One region of the Metapseudomonas furukawaii genome, then DNA from elsewhere that is predicted to be linked to it. Evidence: predicted binding sites of a transcription regulator. Region 1 holds the regulator's gene; each other region holds the start of a gene.
What was found. Region 1 encodes sigma-54, which starts transcription at its own class of promoters, with help from an activator protein. Its sites were predicted from a motif close to ANTGGCATNNANNTTGCTNT; they were not measured.
Positions count from the first base shown of each region.

Region 2: the regulator sigma-54 is predicted to act here: its motif matches at 2,073-2,092, upstream of flgA (flagellar basal body P-ring formation chaperone FlgA).
Region 3: the regulator sigma-54 is predicted to act here: its motif matches at 4,651-4,670, upstream of KF707C_RS21185 (ammonium transporter).

Region 1 is NZ_AP014862.1:1,036,309-1,042,882, reverse strand. It holds gene lptA (lipopolysaccharide transport periplasmic protein LptA) at 1-328, shown strand, start outside; gene lptB (LPS export ABC transporter ATP-binding protein) at 328-1,053, shown strand; gene KF707C_RS04825 (RNA polymerase factor sigma-54) at 1,201-2,697, shown strand; gene hpf (ribosome hibernation-promoting factor, HPF/YfiA family) at 2,782-3,090, shown strand; gene ptsN (PTS IIA-like nitrogen regulatory protein PtsN) at 3,103-3,567, shown strand; gene rapZ (RNase adapter RapZ) at 3,577-4,434, shown strand; gene KF707C_RS04805 (HPr family phosphocarrier protein) at 4,451-4,723, shown strand; gene pmbA (metalloprotease PmbA) at 4,926-6,272, opposite strand; gene yjgA (ribosome biogenesis factor YjgA) at 6,418-6,574, shown strand, end outside.
Region 2 is NZ_AP014862.1:1,906,248-1,912,821, forward strand. It holds gene KF707C_RS08850 (flagellar brake protein) at 1-240, opposite strand, end outside; gene KF707C_RS08855 (flagella synthesis protein FlgN) at 315-785, opposite strand; gene flgM (flagellar biosynthesis anti-sigma factor FlgM) at 833-1,171, opposite strand; gene flgA (flagellar basal body P-ring formation chaperone FlgA) at 1,301-2,062, opposite strand; gene KF707C_RS08870 (chemotaxis protein CheV) at 2,188-3,120, shown strand; gene cheR (protein-glutamate O-methyltransferase CheR) at 3,164-3,991, shown strand; gene KF707C_RS08880 (IS110 family RNA-guided transposase) at 4,265-5,209, shown strand; gene KF707C_RS08885 (IS110 family RNA-guided transposase) at 5,607-6,574, opposite strand, start outside.
Region 3 is NZ_AP014862.1:4,593,602-4,600,175, reverse strand. It holds gene glnT (type III glutamate--ammonia ligase) at 1-1,226, shown strand, start outside; gene KF707C_RS21200 (class II glutamine amidotransferase) at 1,256-2,155, shown strand; gene KF707C_RS21195 (GltB/FmdC/FwdC-like GXGXG domain-containing protein) at 2,167-2,841, shown strand; gene KF707C_RS21190 (FMN-binding glutamate synthase family protein) at 2,866-4,188, shown strand; gene KF707C_RS21185 (ammonium transporter) at 4,792-6,111, shown strand; gene KF707C_RS21180 (P-II family nitrogen regulator) at 6,123-6,461, shown strand.

The DNA.
Region 1 (6,574 bases):
TATCACCCAGGATGCCAACGGCGACATCGAAGTCTTCACCTCCGTGGGCAAGCCCGCCTACTACGAGCAGAAGCCTGCCGTGGACAAGCAGATCGTCAAGGCCTACGGACTCACCATCCAGTACTTCGCCGCCAACGAGCGCATCATCCTGCTCGACCAGGCCAAGGTGGTTCAGGAAGGCAATACCTTCGAAGGCGAGAAGATCGTCTATGACACCCAACGCCAGATCGTAAACGCCGGCCGCGCCACGGGCGGCAACGTCACCACGCCGCGCCCGCGGATCGACATGGTGATCCAGCCGAAGAAGAAAGAGCAGAAAGCACAGTAATGGCGACTCTCAAAGCCCAGCACCTGGCCAAGAGCTACAAGAGCCGTCAGGTGGTCCGCGACGTCAGCCTGTCCATTGACAGCGGTCAGATCGTCGGCCTCCTCGGCCCCAACGGCGCGGGCAAGACCACCTGCTTCTACATGATCGTCGGCCTGGTAAGGGCCGACCAGGGCCGCGTCCTGATCGACTCGCAGGACGTCACCCACCAGCCCATGCACGGCCGCGCCCGAGCGGGCATCGGCTACCTGCCGCAGGAAGCCTCGATCTTCCGCAAGCTCAGCGTGGCGGACAACATCATGGCAATCCTCGAGACCCGCAAGGAACTCGACCGCGCCGGACGCCGCCGGGAACTGGAAAGCCTGCTGCAGGAATTCCATATCAGCCACATCCGCGACAGCCTCGGCATGAGCCTCTCCGGTGGCGAGCGTCGTCGGGTGGAAATCGCCCGCGCACTGGCGACGGCGCCGAAGTTCATCCTCCTCGACGAACCCTTCGCCGGCGTCGACCCGATTTCCGTAGGCGACATCAAGCAGATCATCCATCACCTCAAGGCCAAGGGCATCGGCGTCCTCATCACCGACCACAACGTGCGCGAGACCCTGGACATCTGCGAGACCGCCTACATTGTCAGTGACGGCCAACTGATCGCCGAAGGCGATGCGGAGGCCATCCTGGCCAACCAACTGGTGAAGGAAGTCTACCTGGGCCACGAGTTCAGGCTGTAGTTTCCCGCTCGCTCACCTACAAGATGGCTTGCGGGAACTAGGAATTTCCTTCAAGGTCAGGCATATAATTTGCTTCCTGGCGGCGCTTCGGCGCCCTGTAGTGGATGGCGCGAATGCGCCGGCGAATAAGGTCCCAAGCCCTCTGCCATGAAACCATCGCTAGTCCTCAAGATGGGCCAGCAGCTGACGATGACACCGCAGCTGCAACAGGCCATCCGCCTTCTCCAACTCTCCACCCTGGACCTCCAGCAGGAAATCCAGGAGGCGCTGGAATCCAATCCCATGCTCGAACGGCAGGAGGATGGCGAGGATTTCGACACCTCCGATCCCATGGCCGAAGGGGATCAGTCGCCGAACACCGGCAGCCAGGACACGAGCTTCCAGGAGTCCAGCGCCGAGGGCAGCAACGAGCCCCTGGAAGATGGCGAATGGCACGAACGCATCCCCAGCGAGCTTCCGGTGGACACGGCCTGGGAGGACGTCTACCAGACCAGCGCCAGCAGCCTGCCCAGCAACGATGATGACGAGTGGGACTTCACCTCCCGCACCTCCGTCGGGGAGAGCCTGCAGAGCCACCTCCTGTGGCAACTGAATCTGGCCCCCATGTCCGACACCGACCGCCTGATCGCCGTCACCCTGATCGACTGCATCAACAACGATGGCTACCTCGAGGAGTCCCTGGCCGAGATCGTCGACGCCTTCGACCCCGAACTCGGTGTCGAGCTGGACGAAGTCGAAGTGGTGCTGCATCGCATCCAGCAGTTCGAACCCGCCGGCATCGGCGCCCGCGACCTGCGCGAATGCCTGCTGCTTCAACTGCGCCAGCTGCCCGCCACCACGCCCTGGCTGACCGAAGCGCAGCGACTGGTCGGCGACTTCCTCGACCTCCTCGGTAGCCGCGACTATAGCCAGCTGATGCGGCGCATGAAGGTCAAGGAGGATGAGCTCAAGCAGATCATCGCGCTGATCCAGGCGCTGAATCCCCGCCCCGGTTCCCAGATCGAGGCCAGTGAGCCCGAGTACGTGGTACCCGATGTCATCGTCCGCAAGCACAATGAACGCTGGCTGGTGGAGCTGAACCAGGAGGCGGTACCCCGCCTGCGAGTGAATCCCCATTACGCCGGCTTCGTCCGGCGCGCCGACTCCAGCGCCGACAACACCTTCATGCGAAACCAGCTGCAGGAAGCGCGCTGGTTCATCAAGAGCCTGCAGAGCCGCAACGAGACGCTGATGAAGGTGGCAACCCAGATCGTCGAACACCAGCGCGGTTTCCTGGAGTACGGCGACGAGGCCATGAAGCCCCTTGTCCTGCACGACATCGCCGAAGCCGTGGGCATGCACGAGTCCACCATCTCGCGCGTGACCACCCAGAAATTCATGCACACCCCCCGCGGTATCTACGAGCTGAAGTACTTCTTCTCCAGCCACGTCAGCACCTCGGAAGGCGGCGAATGCTCGTCTACCGCGATCCGCGCCATCATCAAGAAACTGGTTGCAGCGGAAAATCCGAAAAAGCCGTTGAGCGACAGCAAGATCGCTGGTTTACTGGAGGCACAGGGCATTCAAGTGGCCCGTCGCACAGTCGCCAAGTACCGGGAATCCCTCGGAATAGCGCCTTCCAGCGAACGAAAGCGATTGATGTGACGCGGAAATTGACCCACGCCAAAGTGTTCCGGTGGCAGGCCCGTTAGCCTGTCTCTTATACACGGGCAATAAGGAGAAAGCGGTATGCAAGTCAACATCAGTGGACATCAACTGGATGTGACCGACGCCCTGCGCAACTACGTTGTCGAGAAGTTCGACCGTCTGGAGCGCCACTTCGACAGAATCACCAACGTGCAGGTGATCATGCATGTCGAGAAACTCAAACAGAAAATCGAAGCCACTTTGCACATCGCCGGCGGCGAAGTCGTTGCTAACGCGGAACATGAAGACATGTACGCCGCCATCGACCTGCTTACCGACAAGCTGGATCGCCAACTGATCAAGCACAAGGAGAAGCAATTGAACCGCCAGCAGGGTGCCACTGCCCGCTGACCCTCCCTCCCTATGATCCGACTTGAGCAAATCCTGACCCCCGGCCGTTCCCTGGTGAACGTGCCGGGTGGCAGCAAGAAACGCGTACTGGAACAGATCGCCAAGCTGGTCGCTCGCGACCTTCCCGACCTCGATTACCAGGACATATTCGAAAGCCTGGTATCCCGGGAGAAACTCGGTTCCACCGGTTTCGGCAACGGCATCGCCATTCCCCACTGTCGACTCGCCGGTTGCACCGCGCCCATCAGCGCGGTGCTCCGTCTCGACGCACCCGTCGACTTCGACGCCATCGATGGCGCCCCCGTGGACCTGCTGCTCGTGCTGCTGGTCCCGGAAGCCGCCACCGACGAGCACCTCGAACTGTTGCGCCAGATCGCCAGCATGCTGGACCGTGCCGACGTGCGCGAACGCCTGCGCCAGGCGCCCGACAGCACCAGCCTGTACCAGGTGGTGGTGGACGTTCAGAGCGGACGCTAGGACCTGCCCATGCGCCTGGTCATCGTCAGCGGCCGCTCCGGTTCGGGCAAGAGTACCGCCCTCGATGTACTCGAGGACCACGGCTTCTACTGCATCGACAACCTGCCCGCCGGCCTGCTTCCAGAGCTGGCGGAACGGACCCTGCTGCACACCGAACTGCTGGAGCCGAAGGTCGCCGTATCCATCGATGCGCGCAACCTGCCCAGCCAGTTGCAACGTTTTCCCGAATTGCTGGAAGAAGCGCGGACACGTCACATCAAGTGCGACGTCCTCTACCTGGACGCCGAACAGGACACCCTGCTCAAGCGCTTCTCGGAGACGCGCCGTCGCCATCCGCTGACCAACGACAATCGCTCCCTCGCCGAAGCCATTCGCGATGAAGAGACGCTGTTGCAGCCGATCGCCGACCTGGCCGACCTGAAGATCGACACCACGCGCCTGAACCTCTACCAGCTGCGTGACGCCATCAAGCTGCGCCTGCTCAACCAGCCTGAGCCCGGCACCGCCTTCCTCGTCGAGTCTTTCGGCTTCAAACGCGGCATGCCGGTGGATGCCGACCTGGTCTTCGACGTCCGCTGCCTGCCCAACCCCTACTGGAAGCCTGAACTGCGCGAGCATTCCGGCCTGGATCAGGAGGTTGCCGCCTACCTCGCATCCCAGCCCGATGTCGAGGAAATGTACCAGGACATCTTCGGCTACCTGAACAAATGGCTACCGCGCTTCGCCGCCAGCAATCGCGCCTACGTCACCATTGCCGTTGGCTGCACCGGTGGGCACCACCGCTCGGTCTATCTCGCCGAGCGACTTGGCAACGCGCTCAAGCCCATTTTGAAGAACGTCCAGGTTCGCCACCGCGACCTCAGCTAGAAGGATTGGAAACGCGATGCCCGCCTGCGAGATCACCATCATCAACAAACTTGGCCTGCATGCCCGGGCGGCAGCCAAGTTCGTCGGCGTGGCCGGACGTTACCCTTGCCAGATTCGCGTCGGCCGCTCGGCGGAAAGCCTGGTGGACGGCAAGAGCATCATGGCCGTGATGATGCTGGCGGCCGGCAAGGGCACCCCCATTCACCTGCACACTGAAGGCGATCAGGACGACGACGCCCTCAAGGCCCTGATCGAACTGATCAACAACAGGTTCGACGAAGGCGAGTGATCCTCCGTTTCCTCGGAAAAACGCCCTCTACCCCCCTTCATCCAGCACCCGCCACGACCGAGCCCGGACTCGCCGCCGTCCCGTGCCACACGGGATTGCGCTATCGGCCAAGGGCCCGGTCACGGCGCTACGCGCCCTGTCTGGCGCATATGAAAAACGCGCCCGACAGGGCGCGTCACCTTCCAGGCGGGATGTGGCGGGCTCAGCTGCCGGCGACGGTCATGCGTTCTATCAGCACCGACCCGGTGCGGATATTGCCGCGAAGCTCCAGGTCGCTGCCCACCGCGACGATCTGCCGGAACATATCCTTCAGGTTGCCGGCGATGGTGACTTCCTGCACCGGGAACTGGATTTCGCCGTTCTCCACCCAGTAGCCGGCGGCACCCCGGGAATAGTCGCCGGTCACCATGTTCAGGCCGTGGCCCATCAACTCGGTGACCAGCAAGCCGCGCCCCATGCGCCGGAGCAGGGCTGCCTGGTCCTCCTGGCCATGGCTGACGAACAGGTTGTGAACCCCGCCGGCGTTGGCTGTGCTGGGGAGGCCCAGCTTGCGCCCGGAGTAGGTGCCGAGGACATAGGAGACCAACTCGCCCTTCTCCACGAAGGGCTTGGCATAGGTGGCGAGGCCGTCGTTGTCGAACGCCGCGCTGGCCATGGCACGCGGAATCAGCGGTCGCTCGTCGATGGACAGCCACTCGGGGAACAACCGCTCTCCCAGGGCCCCTTCGAGGAAGGAGGATTTACGGTAGAGGTTGCCGCCGGAGATCGCCCCCAGGAAGCTGCCGAACAGCCCGGTGGCCAGCTCGGGAGCGAACAGCACCGGAACTTCGCAGGTGGGGACAGGACGCGCGCCCAGCCGCGCAGCACTGCGCTCGGCGGCGCGTCGACCGATGCTGGCGGGGTCGGCCAACTGCTCGCCGATCCGGTTGACGTCGTACCAGTAGTCCCGCTGCATCTGCCCCTGGGCTTCGGCGATCATCACGCAGCTCAGGCTGTGACGAGTGCTGGCATAGCCGCCGACGAAGCCATGGCTGTTGCCATAGACTCGGCAGCCGCGGTGGGTGTTCAGGGTCGTGCCGTCGGCCTTGGTGACCCTCGGGTCGGTGGCGAAGGCGGCGGCCTCGCAGAGCAACGCCTGCTCCACCGCCTGCTCAGGGCTGATGGACCAGGGATGATAGAGATCGAGGTCCGGCAGATCGCGCGCCATCAGTGCGGCATCCGCCAACCCCGCGCACTCGTCTTCCGAGGCGTGCTTTGCGATGGCAAGGGCCGCGGCCACCGTTTCGCGGATGGCCTCCTCGCCAGTCGCGGAGGTGCTCGCCGAGCCCTTGCGCTGGCCGACGTACAGGGTGATGCCGAAGCCCTGGTCGCGATTGAATTCCACCGTTTCCACGTCACCCTCGCGAACCGTGGTAGACAGTCCCTGCTCAACTGAAACCGCCACTTCGCAGGCGCTGGCGCCCTGGCGACGGGCCTCGGCGAGGATGCGCTCGACCCGCGCCTGCAGTTCCGGCAATGCTTCCGGGCCGACCACTTCTACTTCACTCATAGCCACTCCAGTTCAATGAATTCCGATCGCGGTGCACGCCACTGGGCGCTACCCCGCACATGCCGCACAGCGGCGGCACCAGCCGGAGACGGACAACGCGGTTCCGACTGGTTATCATGGCGGCGTTTCCAACTGGACCACCCCCATGTCTGATTCCTTCGACGACGACTTCTCCGGAGAGAAGAGCAAAACCCAGGTCAAACGCGAGCTCCATGCCCTGCAGGATCTCGGTGAGCGCCTGACCACCCTGAAGGCCGAGCAACTCGCCCGCCTCCCCCTGACCGATGCACTGCAAAAGGCGA
Region 2 (6,574 bases), 870 kb from region 1:
TTCGTTGTTCCTCAGGAAGCGTTCCCCGTCATTGGGGATCATTTCGTCCAGGGCGATCAGTCCGCGCTCGCCGTTCACATCCACCAGGTAGCTCTGGAAGCGTTGGTTGCGCTCGTAAAAGGTGATGATCAGCGGGTCGTGGTTCTGTTGAAGCAGACGAAGGTTGGCCAGGATCTCCACCGGTGCCCTGAGCACCTGGGGAGGCTGGGGGCCGTTCTCTTCGTGAAATGCGTTGGACACGGTCCAGGGCTCTCCGAACACAAAGCGGATGTCGCGAGGCATCGTCGTCCCCGCGCATTTTTGTAATTGAGGTGTCAGGCCTGGCTGAGCGGGCGCTGCTGGCCGATTCTAGCCGTAGCCCCACGGCTGTCATAGAGGCCGGGTGTGTCGCCGCCGCGAAGAATACCGAGCATGCCCCCCACCGAGGCGCGGTTGGCGCGGATCAGTCGACCATTGCGCTCGTTGGCGGTCTGGCAGCGCTCCAGGAGTTCCGACAGCGCATCGCTGCTTTCCAGCAGTTCCGGGCCATCCTGTGGCAGTCGTGCGGCAAGTTGTTCGAGGCCGGCCCGGTCGGCACTCAGCTCGAGGCTGGCCATGAGCTGGCCGCGCTGGCGACCGTGCTGTTCGAGTTGGGCGAGGAGGGGCTGTTTCTCGGCGAGGAGGCTTTCGAGCCGCGCGAGGTCGCGCTCTCCGAGGGCCTCGAATTCTTCGTCCATCAGCTCAAGCAAACGCTGGGCGTGGCCGATATCGTCGTTGAAGAGTTGGAGCAGGTTGATGTCTTGCATACGTGCTCTGGGGATGGGCGTCCAAGTTCCCCAGCGCCGCCCGTGGACTAGCGCTGGGATTCGAAGTTCAGCAGCTTGCTGGCCACGCGCTTGGCGTCGACCTGGTAGGAACCGTCGGCGATGGCCTGCTTGAGCTTTTCAACGCGCTCCTTGTCCACCACGGGCACATCGCGCAGTTTTTCTCCGGCCTTCTGCAGCACCTGAGCTTCGCTGCTCAGCTGCACGGATTCTCCGCTCTTGGCAGCCGGAGCCTGCTCGCCGGTGCTCTGGGTGGCAGGTGCCTGGCCGCTGGTGACGGTTTCGCTCTTGCCGGCCTGGGTGCTGCCGGTACGCCCTGTACTGGTGGGCGTGGGGCCGTTATTGAGCCGGTTGAAGTCGATAACCATGATGCTGAACCTCGGACGCTAGTTGGACGCTTACCGTTCTATCGGCCCTGTCCGGGATAACTTTAGAAAATTCTTTGGCACGGGCTGAGTGTAGAAAATCAGGCCCGCCGGGCGCCAGCGGAATCATGCCTACATCTCCACCTGAACCTGTCCGGGCGCCGTTACCCGGGCGCGGATCACCCGTCCCGAGCTGAGGTTTCGAACCCGGATCTGCTCGCCCGGTGCGCCGTTGGCCAGGGCCTCGCCCGGCATCCGGACATTGATGGAAGTGCTGGCGGCACTGATCACCACATGATCCCCCTTGCTCACCACCTCCGCCTGCTGCAGGTGAAGCGGGGCCAGCACCTGGTCGGCCACCAGGGCCCGGGTGGTCTTCTGGCCCAGCACCTGCTCAGTGGCGGTGAGGAAACCCTGGTTGAGGGTGCCCACGTCGCGCTCCGCCACGGTGACGTCCGCAGGCTGCACAGGCACCCCGCGACGCAGCGGGCGAGTCACCACCACCACGTCCCGGTACAGCCTCACGTGCGCCGGCACGTACACCGTCCAGGGGGCGCTGCCGTCGCAACGAATGCGCACCGTCACTCGTCCCAGCGGCTGGGCGGGGCTTTCCAGGTTCGCCGTCAATTCCTTGTCGCATTGTGCGAGGCGCAGCCGTGGATCCAGGCGGCTGACCTGGATTTCGCTGCGTCCCTGGATGTTGCTCCGTTGCAGATATTCTTCCACCGTGTATTCAAGAAAGCCCTCGGTTGTGCCGATAAGGATCTCAGGCGACGTCACAGAGGCGGTTGACGCAGGGCTGTAGCCTAGACAGCACAAAGCGGGTAAAACAGCCGCAAGCAAATTGCGGCGTTTTGCCATCAAGTGTCGGAAAAGCGTCGTCAGGGTGTTCATGCAATTTTCAGAAGCAAGGCTCGTGCCGCCTGCTAGTCTCCTCGGGAATTCCTTGCCCAACGGCGATGGACTTCACCTGGGGCCTGAGCTGGACCGGGCGTTCAATGGCTTACAGGAGTCTGGTCATGGCCGGTGTTTTGGATTCGGTTAACCAGCGTACCCAATTGGTCGGGCAGAACCGCCTCGAGCTGCTGCTGTTCCGCCTCGACGGAACCCAGCTCTACGGGATCAACGTCTTCAAGGTGAAGGAGGTGCTGCAATGTCCCCGCCTCACCCTGATGCCCAAGTCCAGCCCGGTGGTGCGTGGGGTCGCGAATATCCGTGGGGGGACCATTCCTATCCTCGACCTGTCCATGGCGACCGGTCGCAGGGGCCTCGATGACCTGAAGAACAGCTTCGTCATCATCACGGAATACAACACCAAGGTTCAGGGTTTCCTGGTGCGTTCGGTGGAGCGCATCGTCAACATGAACTGGGAAGAGATCCATCCGCCACCCAAGGGCACCGGTCGCGACCACTATCTGACGGCGGTGACCCGGGTCGACAAGCAACTGGTGGAGATCATCGACGTCGAGAAGATCCTTGCCGAGGTGGCTCCCACGTCCGAAGTGGTGTCCGAAGGCGTGGTGGATATCGAGACCCAGAGCAAGGCCGTCAGCAAGCGTGTACTGATCGTCGACGACTCGTCGGTGGCCCGCAAGCAGGTGATGCGGTGCCTGGAAACCGTCGGTGTCGAGGTCGTGGCCCTGAACGACGGGCGCCAGGCCTACAACTACCTGCGTCAGATGGCGGAGGACGGCAAGGCGCCGGAGCAGGAGTTGCTGATGATCGTCTCCGACATCGAGATGCCGGAAATGGATGGCTACACGCTGACAGCGGAGATCCGCAACGATCCTCGCATGCAGAAGGTGCACATCCTCCTGCATACTTCGCTATCGGGCGTGTTCAACCAGGCGATGGTGAAGAAAGTGGGCGCGGATGATTTCCTCGCCAAGTTCAAGCCGGACGACCTGGCCGCCCGAGTGGTGGAGCGTATCCGGGCAACGGACGGGGGCTGAGTTCAGCCCCCTGACATGGAAATTGATTGGCGAGGCGCCCCTAGTGTCTTCAGGCAATGTGGATTTCGAGCAGTTCCGGGTTTTCCTGGAAAAGTCCTGCGGCATCCTGCTGGGTAGCAACAAGCAGTACCTGGTCTCCAGCCGGCTCAACAAGCTGATGGAGCAGAACGGCATCAAGACCCTGGGGGAGCTGACCCAGCGAATCCAGGGTCTTTCCCGTGGCGGCCTGCGCGAGCAGGTGATCGACGCCATGACCACCAACGAAACCCTCTGGTTTCGCGATACCTACCCCTTCGAGGTGCTGAAGGGGCGCGTGCTGCCCGAGCTGATCAAGGCCTACCCGAACCAGCGCCTGCGCATCTGGTCGGCGGCGAGTTCGTCGGGGCAGGAGCCCTTCTCCATTTCCATGGCGATCGACGAGTTCGAGCGGACCAACCTGGGCCAGCTCAAGGCCGGCGTACAGATCGTCGCCACCGACCTTTCCTCCTCCATGCTGGCCGCCTGCCGTTCCGGGGAGTACGACAGCCTGGCCATGGGTCGGGGCCTGTCCCAGGAGCGCCTGACCCGTTACTTCGACCCGAAGGGGCCAGGCCGCTGGGCGGTGAAGCCGGCGATCCGCAGCCGCGTGGAGTTCCGTCCGCTCAACCTGCTGGACAGCTATGCGGCGCTCGGCAAGTTCGACATCGTCTTCTGCCGCAACGTGCTGATCTACTTCTCCGCCGAAGTGAAGAAGGACATCCTCACCCGCATCCACGCCACCCTGAAACCCGGTGGATACCTGATTCTCGGTGCGTCGGAAGCGCTCAATGGCCTGCCGGATCTGTACCAGATGGTCCAGTGCAGTCCGGGGATCATCTACAAGGTGAAATGAAAGAGGGAGGCCTGGCGCCTCCCTTCGTTCGTGAGCCGTTCCCTTCGCGAGCAAGCTCGCTTGTATGTCGTAAGGTGGGTCTGTCGGGGGTGGAGGGACTGAGCTCGCTTCTGCAAGACAGACGGTAGGAGAACTCCCCCACTCCTGGCTCACGACAAGCGCCGATAAGGAATCCATCGACTCGAGTAGCCGCTCGAGATCGACCATATCTGCAAGCCTGCGCACAGGTGAGCCCCCCGACAGACTCATTCATCTTGTCGGCCGGAATCGCACATGACAACCCAATCCCCCATCATCGGCATCGACGTGGCCAAGGACAGCCTGAGCCTGTATCGCGCCGACCTGGACCAGTACTGCACCCTGGACAATGACGCCCGCAGCATCCGCGCCTGGCTGAAGACGCTCCCCGGCGACTGTGCCTTGGCAGTGGAAGCCACCAGCACCTATCACGTGCAGCTCGTCGACCTGGCCCATGCGCGTGGTCATCGCCTCTATGTCATTGATGGCTATCGCCTGAGCAATTACCGCAAGGGCATCGGCGGCCGCATCAAGACCGACGCCAGCGATGCCCGTCTACTGGCCCGTTATCTGGCCCACGAACAGGCCCAACTGCGGGTCTGGCAACCCGCCGGCAAGGCTTACCGGCTGCTGCAAAGCCTGCTGCGACGCCGGGCGACGCTGATCCGCAGTGCCACGGCGCTGCGCCAGAGCTTTGGCCATGACACCCAGTTCAAGGTGTCGATGAAAGCGGCGCTCAGCTCCCTCAAGCGCCTGGAGCAGCGCCTCGATCAGGACATTGCCCAGGCCTTGAAGGACGCTGGCCTAGCCGAGCAGGCCAAGCGTTGCCGGGCCATTGAAGGCATCGGCCCGCTAACCGCAGCAGCCCTGAACATGGCCTTTCAGCGTGGCCCCTTCCGCAACAGCGACGCCTTCATCGCCTTCCTGGGCCTGGATGTGCGCGCGAAGGAATCGGGGCGCTACAGCGGACGCCGCAAGTTGAGCAAACAGGGCGATCCGGAGGTCCGGCGGCTGCTACACAATGCCGCCATGGCCGCCAGTCGCACCAAAGCTTGGCAGAAGCTCTATCTGGGCTACCTGGAGCGTGGTCTGAAAAAGACCGAAGCCCTGACCATCCTGGCACGGAAACTGGCTCGAATTGCCTTCGCCCTCATGAAGACCCAGCAGCCATATCGGTCACCAACCTGTACGGCGGGGTAGACATAGAATCTCCTACAGGCTGGCTCGCACGATGGCGTAGAGCGAAGCGAAACCCATCGAGACTGCGGATTCGTAGGAGCCGGCTTGCCGGCGAATGACAGGGGCCAGTTCGCGAGCAAGCTCACTCCTGATATGGATTGACCTGTCAACTCTGGGTCTATTCTTTCGTTTTGTTCTTCTCCGCCAGTGGCTTCGGTTCAGGGGGTGGAGGGCGATTAGGCGACGGTGGATCACTCTGATATACGTGGGTTGGTTACCGACCTGACTTCACTTCGTCGCGGAGCTGCCCTTCTCTACGGTCGTGGGTCTGTCCTCCTCGCAGAGGACGCCACATAGGAGCGCCAGGGGTTCTCCTCACCGGCCCTCCACCCCCTGAACCGAAGCCACTGCTGCGGGTTCATGCCACGGCCTTACTACCGTGTGCCTTGCCCGCCACCGCGCAGGCGATGGCCCAGATGAATCCCGCCAGCTCCCGGGCGATGGCGGTGGTGACCTGCTGCTTGAGCTTGCCCGCCGCCAGCAGCGCTCGATAACGACCGCACAAGCGCATCTGCGCGTGCCAGGCGATGGCCTGAACCACCGCCGAGGTTTTCGCCGCGCGCGCCTCGATGACGCGTGTCTTGCGTGCCGGGAAACGGTAGTTCCACCCCGCTTCCACCAGCACCCGCCGGACATGGCCATTGCCCGTGCGGGTAATGCGGCCCTGGCGGCGTGAGCCACCGCTGGAGTGCTCGCTGGGAACCAGTCCCAGGTAGGCCATCAGCTCGCGCGGCGAGTCGAAGCGACTGAGGTCGCCCAACTCCGCCAACACCGTCATCGCCGTGATCAGGCTCACCCCGCGCAACGCCATCAGGGCTTGCGCCACCGTACCCAGCGACCAGCCGGCCAGCGCTTCGTGCATTTGCGCTTCCAGATCGGCCACCCGCCGTTGCATCGATTTAACGGTGTCGAGGTACTCCTGCAGGACGATCTGCTGCACCGGCGAGTCAAGTTTCACGCTCGCCAACCAGTGGAAATGGGCCTGGGTCCAGCGACTTTTACCGGCATAGACGTGCCCATGACGCAGCAAGAACGCGCCCAGGCGTTGCCGGCACTTCAGTTCCAGGGACTTCATGTCCTCCCGGGCGCGCGTCAAGTCGCGGATCGCTTCCTGCTCCTGATCCGGCACCCACACCGCCGTCAGCTCGCCCGCCCGATGCAGGCGCGCCAACATCAGGGCGTCCCGACGGTCGGTTTTCAACCGCTCGCCCGCCTTGCGCGGAATCAGCGAGGGCGCCACCACCACGCAACCATGGCCCAGCGCTGTCAGCTCACGGTAAAGGCCGTAGCCGCAGGGGCCGGCCTCGTAGCAGAAGCTCAACGCCT
Region 3 (6,574 bases), 2.6 Mb from region 1:
CCGGCCTCAAGGCGGTGGCGGAAGAGGGCGCCGGGTTCGCCGGATTCGCCATCTGCGGCATGGGTATGCAGCCCCATGGCCCGGACTTCATGGCCCGTGGCGACCTCTCTACCCTGATCCCGGTGCCCTGGCAGCCCGGCTATGGCCGCGTGGTGTGCATCGGCCACGTCGAAGGCAAGCCCTGGCCCTATGACCCACGCTATGTCCTGCAGCAGCAGGTACAGCGCCTGACCGACAAGGGCTGGATCCTGAACACCGGCCTGGAGCCGGAATTCAGCCTGTTCCGTCGTGATGCCAGTGGCCGGCTGCAACTGGTGGACGCCTCCGACAACCTCGACAAGCCCTGCTACGACTACAAGGGCCTGTCCCGCTCCCGCGAATTCCTCGAGCGCCTGACCGAGGCCCTGCAACCGGTGGGCTTCGACATCTATCAGATCGACCACGAGGACGCCAACGGCCAGTTCGAGATCAACTACACCTACAGCGATGCCATGGAGTCGGCGGACCGCTTCACCTTCTTCCGCATGGCCGCCGGCGAGATCGCCAACGACATGGGCATGATCTGCTCCTTCATGCCCAAGCCCGATCCGAGGCGCGCCGGCAACGGCATGCATTTCCACCTTTCCATCGCCAGCGCGACGAACAGGAACCTGTTCCACGACGACAGTGACCCGAACGGCATGGGCCTGTCCCGGCTCGCCTACCACTTCGCCGCCGGCCTGCTGGCCCACGGCCCGGCCCTGTGCGCCTTCGCCGCGCCCACGGTGAACTCCTACAAGCGCCTGGTGGTGGGGCGTTCGCTGTCCGGCGCCACCTGGGCGCCGGCCTTCATCGCCTTCGGCGCCAATAACCGCTCGGCCATGGTTCGCGTGCCCTACGGCCGCCTGGAGCTGCGCCTGCCCGATGCCGGCTGCAACCCCTACCTGGTCACCGCCGCGATCATCGCCGCCGGCCTCGACGGCATCGACCGCCAGTTGGAGCCCGGCACCATCTGCAACGAGAACCTCTACGACCTGAGCCTGGAGGAGATCGCCGCGCGCGGCATCAAGACGCTGCCGCAGTCGCTCAAGGAAGCCACCGACGCCCTCGACGCCGACCCGCTGTTCCGCGAGGTGCTGGGCCGCGAGATCGTCGACGAGTTCATCAAGCAGAAGCGCATGGAGTGGGTGGAGTACAGCCGCCACGTCTCCGACTGGGAGATCCAGCGCTACACCGAATTCTTCTGATTACCCACTGCCTCCCGAGGAGACACGCCATGTGCGGCATCGTAGGTCTTTACCTGAAAAAGCCCGAGCTGGAAGGCCAGCTCGGCAAGCTCTTCGAACCCATGCTGGAAGCCATGACCGACCGTGGCCCGGACAGCGCCGGCTTCGCCATCTACGGCGATGAAGTGGCCGAGGGCTGGATCAAGCTGACCCTCCAGGCCACCGAGGGCGGCTACGACTGGAAGGCCCTGATGGGCGCCCTGGAAGGCCGCCTCGGCTGTTCCCTGGACTGGTTCCAGAACGCCAGCGCCGCGGTGCTCAAGGTCCACAGCGACGAGGCCGCCGTGCGTGCCGCCCTCGCCGAGCTGGCCCCCGGCGTGCGCATCATGAGCGCCGGCCAGAGCATCGAGATCCTCAAGGGCATGGGCCTGCCGAAGGAAATCTCCGAGCGCTTCGGCCTGGCCCGAATGAAGGGCAGCCACATCATCGGCCACACCCGCATGGCCACCGAAAGCGCCGTGACCATGGAAGGGAGCCACCCCTTCTCCACCGGCGCCGACCTCTGCCTGGTGCACAACGGCTCGCTGTCCAACCACTTCCGCCTGCGCCAGGAACTCAAGCGCCAGGGCATCGCCTTCGAGACCGAGAACGACACCGAGGTGGCCGCCGGCTACCTGACCTGGCGCCTGCAGCAGGGCGACAGCCTGAAGGAGGCCCTGGACAAGTCCCTGGAGGACCTGGACGGCTTCTTCACCTTCGCCATCGGCACCCGCAATGGCTTCGCGGTGATCCGCGACCCCATCGCCTGCAAGCCGGCGATCCTCGCCGAGACCGACGACTACGTGGCCATGGCCTCGGAGTACCAGGCCCTGGCGAGTCTGCCGGGTATCGATAAAGCAAAAGTGTGGGAGCCGGAGCCGGCCACCCTGTACATCTGGGAACGTGCCTGAGGAGCATCCGTATGAAAACCATCGATCTTTCCACCGCCTCGGTGCGTGAACTGAACCAGGCCCTGCATGGCGACGTGCAGGACCGCGAATGGGTGGTGACCCGCCCCGACGGCAAGCACAACCTGGCCGTGGGCGTGAACCAGGCCGTGAGCATCGATATCCAGGGTCATGCCGGCTACTACTGCGCCGGTATGAACCAGAAGGCGAGCATCACCGTCCACGGCAACGTTGGCGTCGGCGTGGCCGAGAACATGATGTCCGGCAGCGTGCGGGTGAAGGGCAGTGCCTCCCAGGCCGCCGGTGCCACCGCCCATGGCGGGCTGCTGGTGATCGAGGGCGATGCCGGCGCTCGCTGCGGCATCTCCATGAAGGGCGTCGATATCGTCGTCGGCGGCAGCATCGGCCACATGAGCTGCTTCATGGCCCAGGCCGGGCGCCTGGTGGTCTGTGGCGATGCCGGCGACGCCCTGGGCGACTCCCTCTACGAGACCCGCATCTATGTGAAGGGGACCGTGAAGTCCCTGGGTTCGGACTGCATCGAGAAGGAGATGCGCCCCGAGCACCTGGAGGAGCTGAAGGAGTTGCTCAATCGCGCGGGCTTCATTGAGGACCCGGCCGCCTTCAAGCGCTACGGCTCGGCACGCACCCTGTACAACTTCAAGGTCGACAACGCTTCGGCGTACTGATCCAGCACCGACGAGGAACTGCAAATGAGCGAACAACACACCCCGGTGCTGCGCGAGTCCGCCACCTTCGACCGCCTGACCATCCAGGAAATCCAGCGCGCCGCCGAAACCGGCATCTACGACATCCGTGGCGGCGGCACCAAGCGCAAGCTGCCGCACTTCGACGACCTGCTGCTGCTGGGCGCCTCCGTCTCCCGCTACCCGCTGGAAGGCTACCGCGAGAAATGCGGCACCGACGTGGTGCTCGGCACCCGCTTCGCCAAGAAGCCGATCCACCTGAAGATCCCGGTGACCATCGCCGGCATGAGCTTCGGCGCGCTGTCGGCCAACGCCAAGGAAGCCCTCGGCCGTGGCGCCAGCATCGCCGGCACCAGCACCACCACCGGCGACGGCGGCATGACCCCGGAAGAGCGCGGCCAGTCCCAGCACCTGGTCTACCAGTACCTGCCATCGCGCTACGGCATGAACCCCGATGACCTGCGCAAGGCCGACGCCATCGAGATCGTCCTCGGCCAGGGCGCCAAGCCGGGGGGCGGCGGCATGCTGCTGGGCATGAAGGTCACCGAGCGCGTGGCCGGCATGCGCACCCTGCCCATCGGCGTCGACCAGCGCAGTGCCTGCCGCCACCCCGACTGGACCGGCCCGGACGACCTGGCGATCAAGATCGCCGAGCTGCGCGAGATCACCGACTGGGAAAAACCCATCTACGTGAAGATCGGCGCCAGCCGCCCCTACTACGACGTCAAGCTGGCGGTGAAGGCCGGCGCCGACGTGATCGTCCTCGACGGCATGCAGGGCGGCACCGCGGCCACCCAGGAAGTCTTCATCGAGCACGTGGGCATCCCGATCCTCCCGGCCATCCCGCAAGCCGTGCAGGCGCTGCAGGAGATGGGCATGCACCGCAAGGTGCAACTGATCGTCTCCGGCGGCATCCGCAACGGCGCCGACGTGGCCAAGGCCATGGCCCTGGGGGCCGACGCGGTGGCCATCGGCACCGCCGCCCTGGTGGCCCTGGGCGACAACCACCCGCGCCTGGACGCCGAGCTGAAGAAGATCGGCTCCGCCGCCGGCTACTACGACGACTGGCAGAACGGCCGCGACCCGGCCGGCATCACCACCCAGGACCCGGAGCTGTCCAGGCGCCTGGACCCGGTGGAAGCCGGCCGCCGCCTGGCCAACTACCTGCGCGTGCTGGTGCTGGAGGCCCAGACCATGGCCCGCGCCTGCGGCAAGTCCCACCTGCACAACCTCGACCCCGAGGACCTGGTGGCCCTGACCGTCGAAGCCGCCGCCATGGCCCGCGTGCCGCTGGCCGGCACCAGCTGGATTCCGGGGCAGGGTTACTGATTCCCCGGTAGTGCGAGTCAAAGAAGGCCGGCGAGCGATCGCCGGCCTTCCTGTTTCTGGGACGGCTTTGCGGTGCGCACAGCGCACCCTACAGGGTGTCGCAAGGGGCCTAGGGTGGACGTCGCGCTTCACCTCCACCGGCGATGCTTGTCGTGGGCCCGAATGGTGGATCGGTGGGATGGGTAGAGCGAAGCGAAACCCATGCTGGAGCGCTCGGTAACGATGGGTTTCGCAGGCTCGCGGAACGCCGCCCGACCCATCCTGGGGACTGGCGCACCTTGTCCTCTGGTGCGGGTCCGGCACCATCCTGATGAATGAATGGCCATTTTGACTCACAGGAAAATCAAATTCGCACCAAGAAAATGCGTGCGCCTGTGCCAAGCCACCCCGACCGCTCCCCGTCCCTCCCCATAAAGCGTTTACATTCAACGATTTAGTAGAAATACAAGCCCATGCTGCGGCCTTGGCAGGCCAATTGCTATGCCTCTGGGGAAACAAAATTGCCCTTCAGGAAGTTGGACATTCCCCCTAGGGCGCACGCACGGCGGTCCGTCCTTCCGACAGCGGACCGGCCTAATCCCCGTCGGTTGGAGGCAATAGGCAATGATCCGGTTTTCCCCTGTGGGCCGCGGTACCTTGGGCCTTTCTCTTCTCCTTGGCTGTGCAACGGCGTTCGCGGACGACGCGGCCCCCGCCATCAACAGCGGCGACACCGCCTTCGTGGCGCTCTGCTCCCTGGTGGTGCTGCTGATGACCCTGCCGGGCCTGGCGCTGTTCTACGGCGGCATGGCGCGGACCAAGAACGTGCTGTCGATCCTGATGCAGGTGTTCTGCAGCGCGTCCCTGGCATCGTTGCTCTTCGCGATTTACGGCTACAGCCTGACCTTCGCCGACGGCGGTTCGCTGCAGGCGATCATCGGCGGCGTGGACAAGCTGTTCCTCGCCGGCATCACCACCGACTCGGTGGTGGGCTCCATCCCGGAATACCTCTACTTCCTCTTCATGCTGCTGTTCGCCGCCATCACTCCGGCGATCATCGTCGGCGGCTTCGCCGAGCGCATGAAGTTCTCCGCCGTCATGGTCTTCATGGCCGCGTGGCTGACCCTCAACTACATCCCCATGGCCCACATGGCCTGGGGCGGTGGCTGGGTGTTCGACCTGGGCGTGCAGGACTTCGCCGGGGGCAACGTGGTGCACCTCAACGTCGGCATCGCCGCCCTGGTCGGCGCCTGGCTGGTGGGGCGTCGTCGTGGTTTCGGCACGCCCACGCTGGCGCCGCACAACATGACCATGACCCTCACCGGCGGCTCGCTGCTCTGGGTCGGCTGGCTCGGCTTCTGCGGCGGCTGCGCGCTGGCCGCCAACGGCTTCGCCATGCTGGTGATGGTCAACACCATGCTGGCCAGCTGCGCCGGCGCCCTGGGCTGGATCTTCGTCGAGTGGCAGCACCGTGGCCGACCGAGCCTGTTCGGCGCGGTGTCCGGCGCCATCGCCGGCCTGGTGGCCATCACCCCGGCCTGCGGCTTCGTCGGCCCCATGGGCGCCATCCTGCTGGGGCTGATCGCCGGCCCGGTGTGCGTCTGGTCGGTGGACAAGCTGAAACCCATGATCGGCCTGGACGACGCCTTCGACGTCTTCGGCGTACACGGCGTGGCCGGCATCCTCGGCGGCCTGCTGACCCCGGTGTTCGCCCTCACCGCGCTCGGCGGCCAGGGCTTCGCGGAAGGCCGCACCCTGATGGACCAGTTGCTGATCAACGGCGGCGCCATCCTCTTCAGCGTGCTCTTCTCCGCCCTCACCAGCTGGATCGCCTACAAGGTGGCGGCGGCCTTCTGCGGCGGCCTGCGGGTGGATGAGGAATCCGAAGTCGACGGCCTGGACCTCTCCGCCCATGGCGAGGTCGGCTACAAGTACTCGAGCTGAGGAACCCGGCCATGAAACTCATTACCGCCATCATCAAGCCCTTCCGCCTCGACGCCGTGCGCGAGGCCCTGACCGACGCCGGCGTCAGCGGCGTCACCGTCACCGAGGTGAAGGGCTACGGTCGGCAGAAAGGCCATTCGGAGATCTACCGGGGCGCCGAGTACGTGGTGGAGCTGCTGCCCAAGGTGAAGCTGGAGCTGGTGGTGGCCGAGGCCCTCTGCCAGGCCGCCGTGGACGCCATCGTCACCTCGGCGCGCACCGGCAAGATCGGCGACGGCAAGGTCTACGTGCAGGACCTGGAAAGCATCCTGCGCATCCGCACCGGAGAGCTGGGCGAAGACGCGTTGTAAGTCCTCTGCAATACCCCGCGCCGACGCCTTGCGTCGGCGCTTTCCCTGGTGAAAAGCCAACGCGGTGCGCGCGGCGCACCCTACGGGCTGTGTAGGGTTCGCCGCGCGCACCG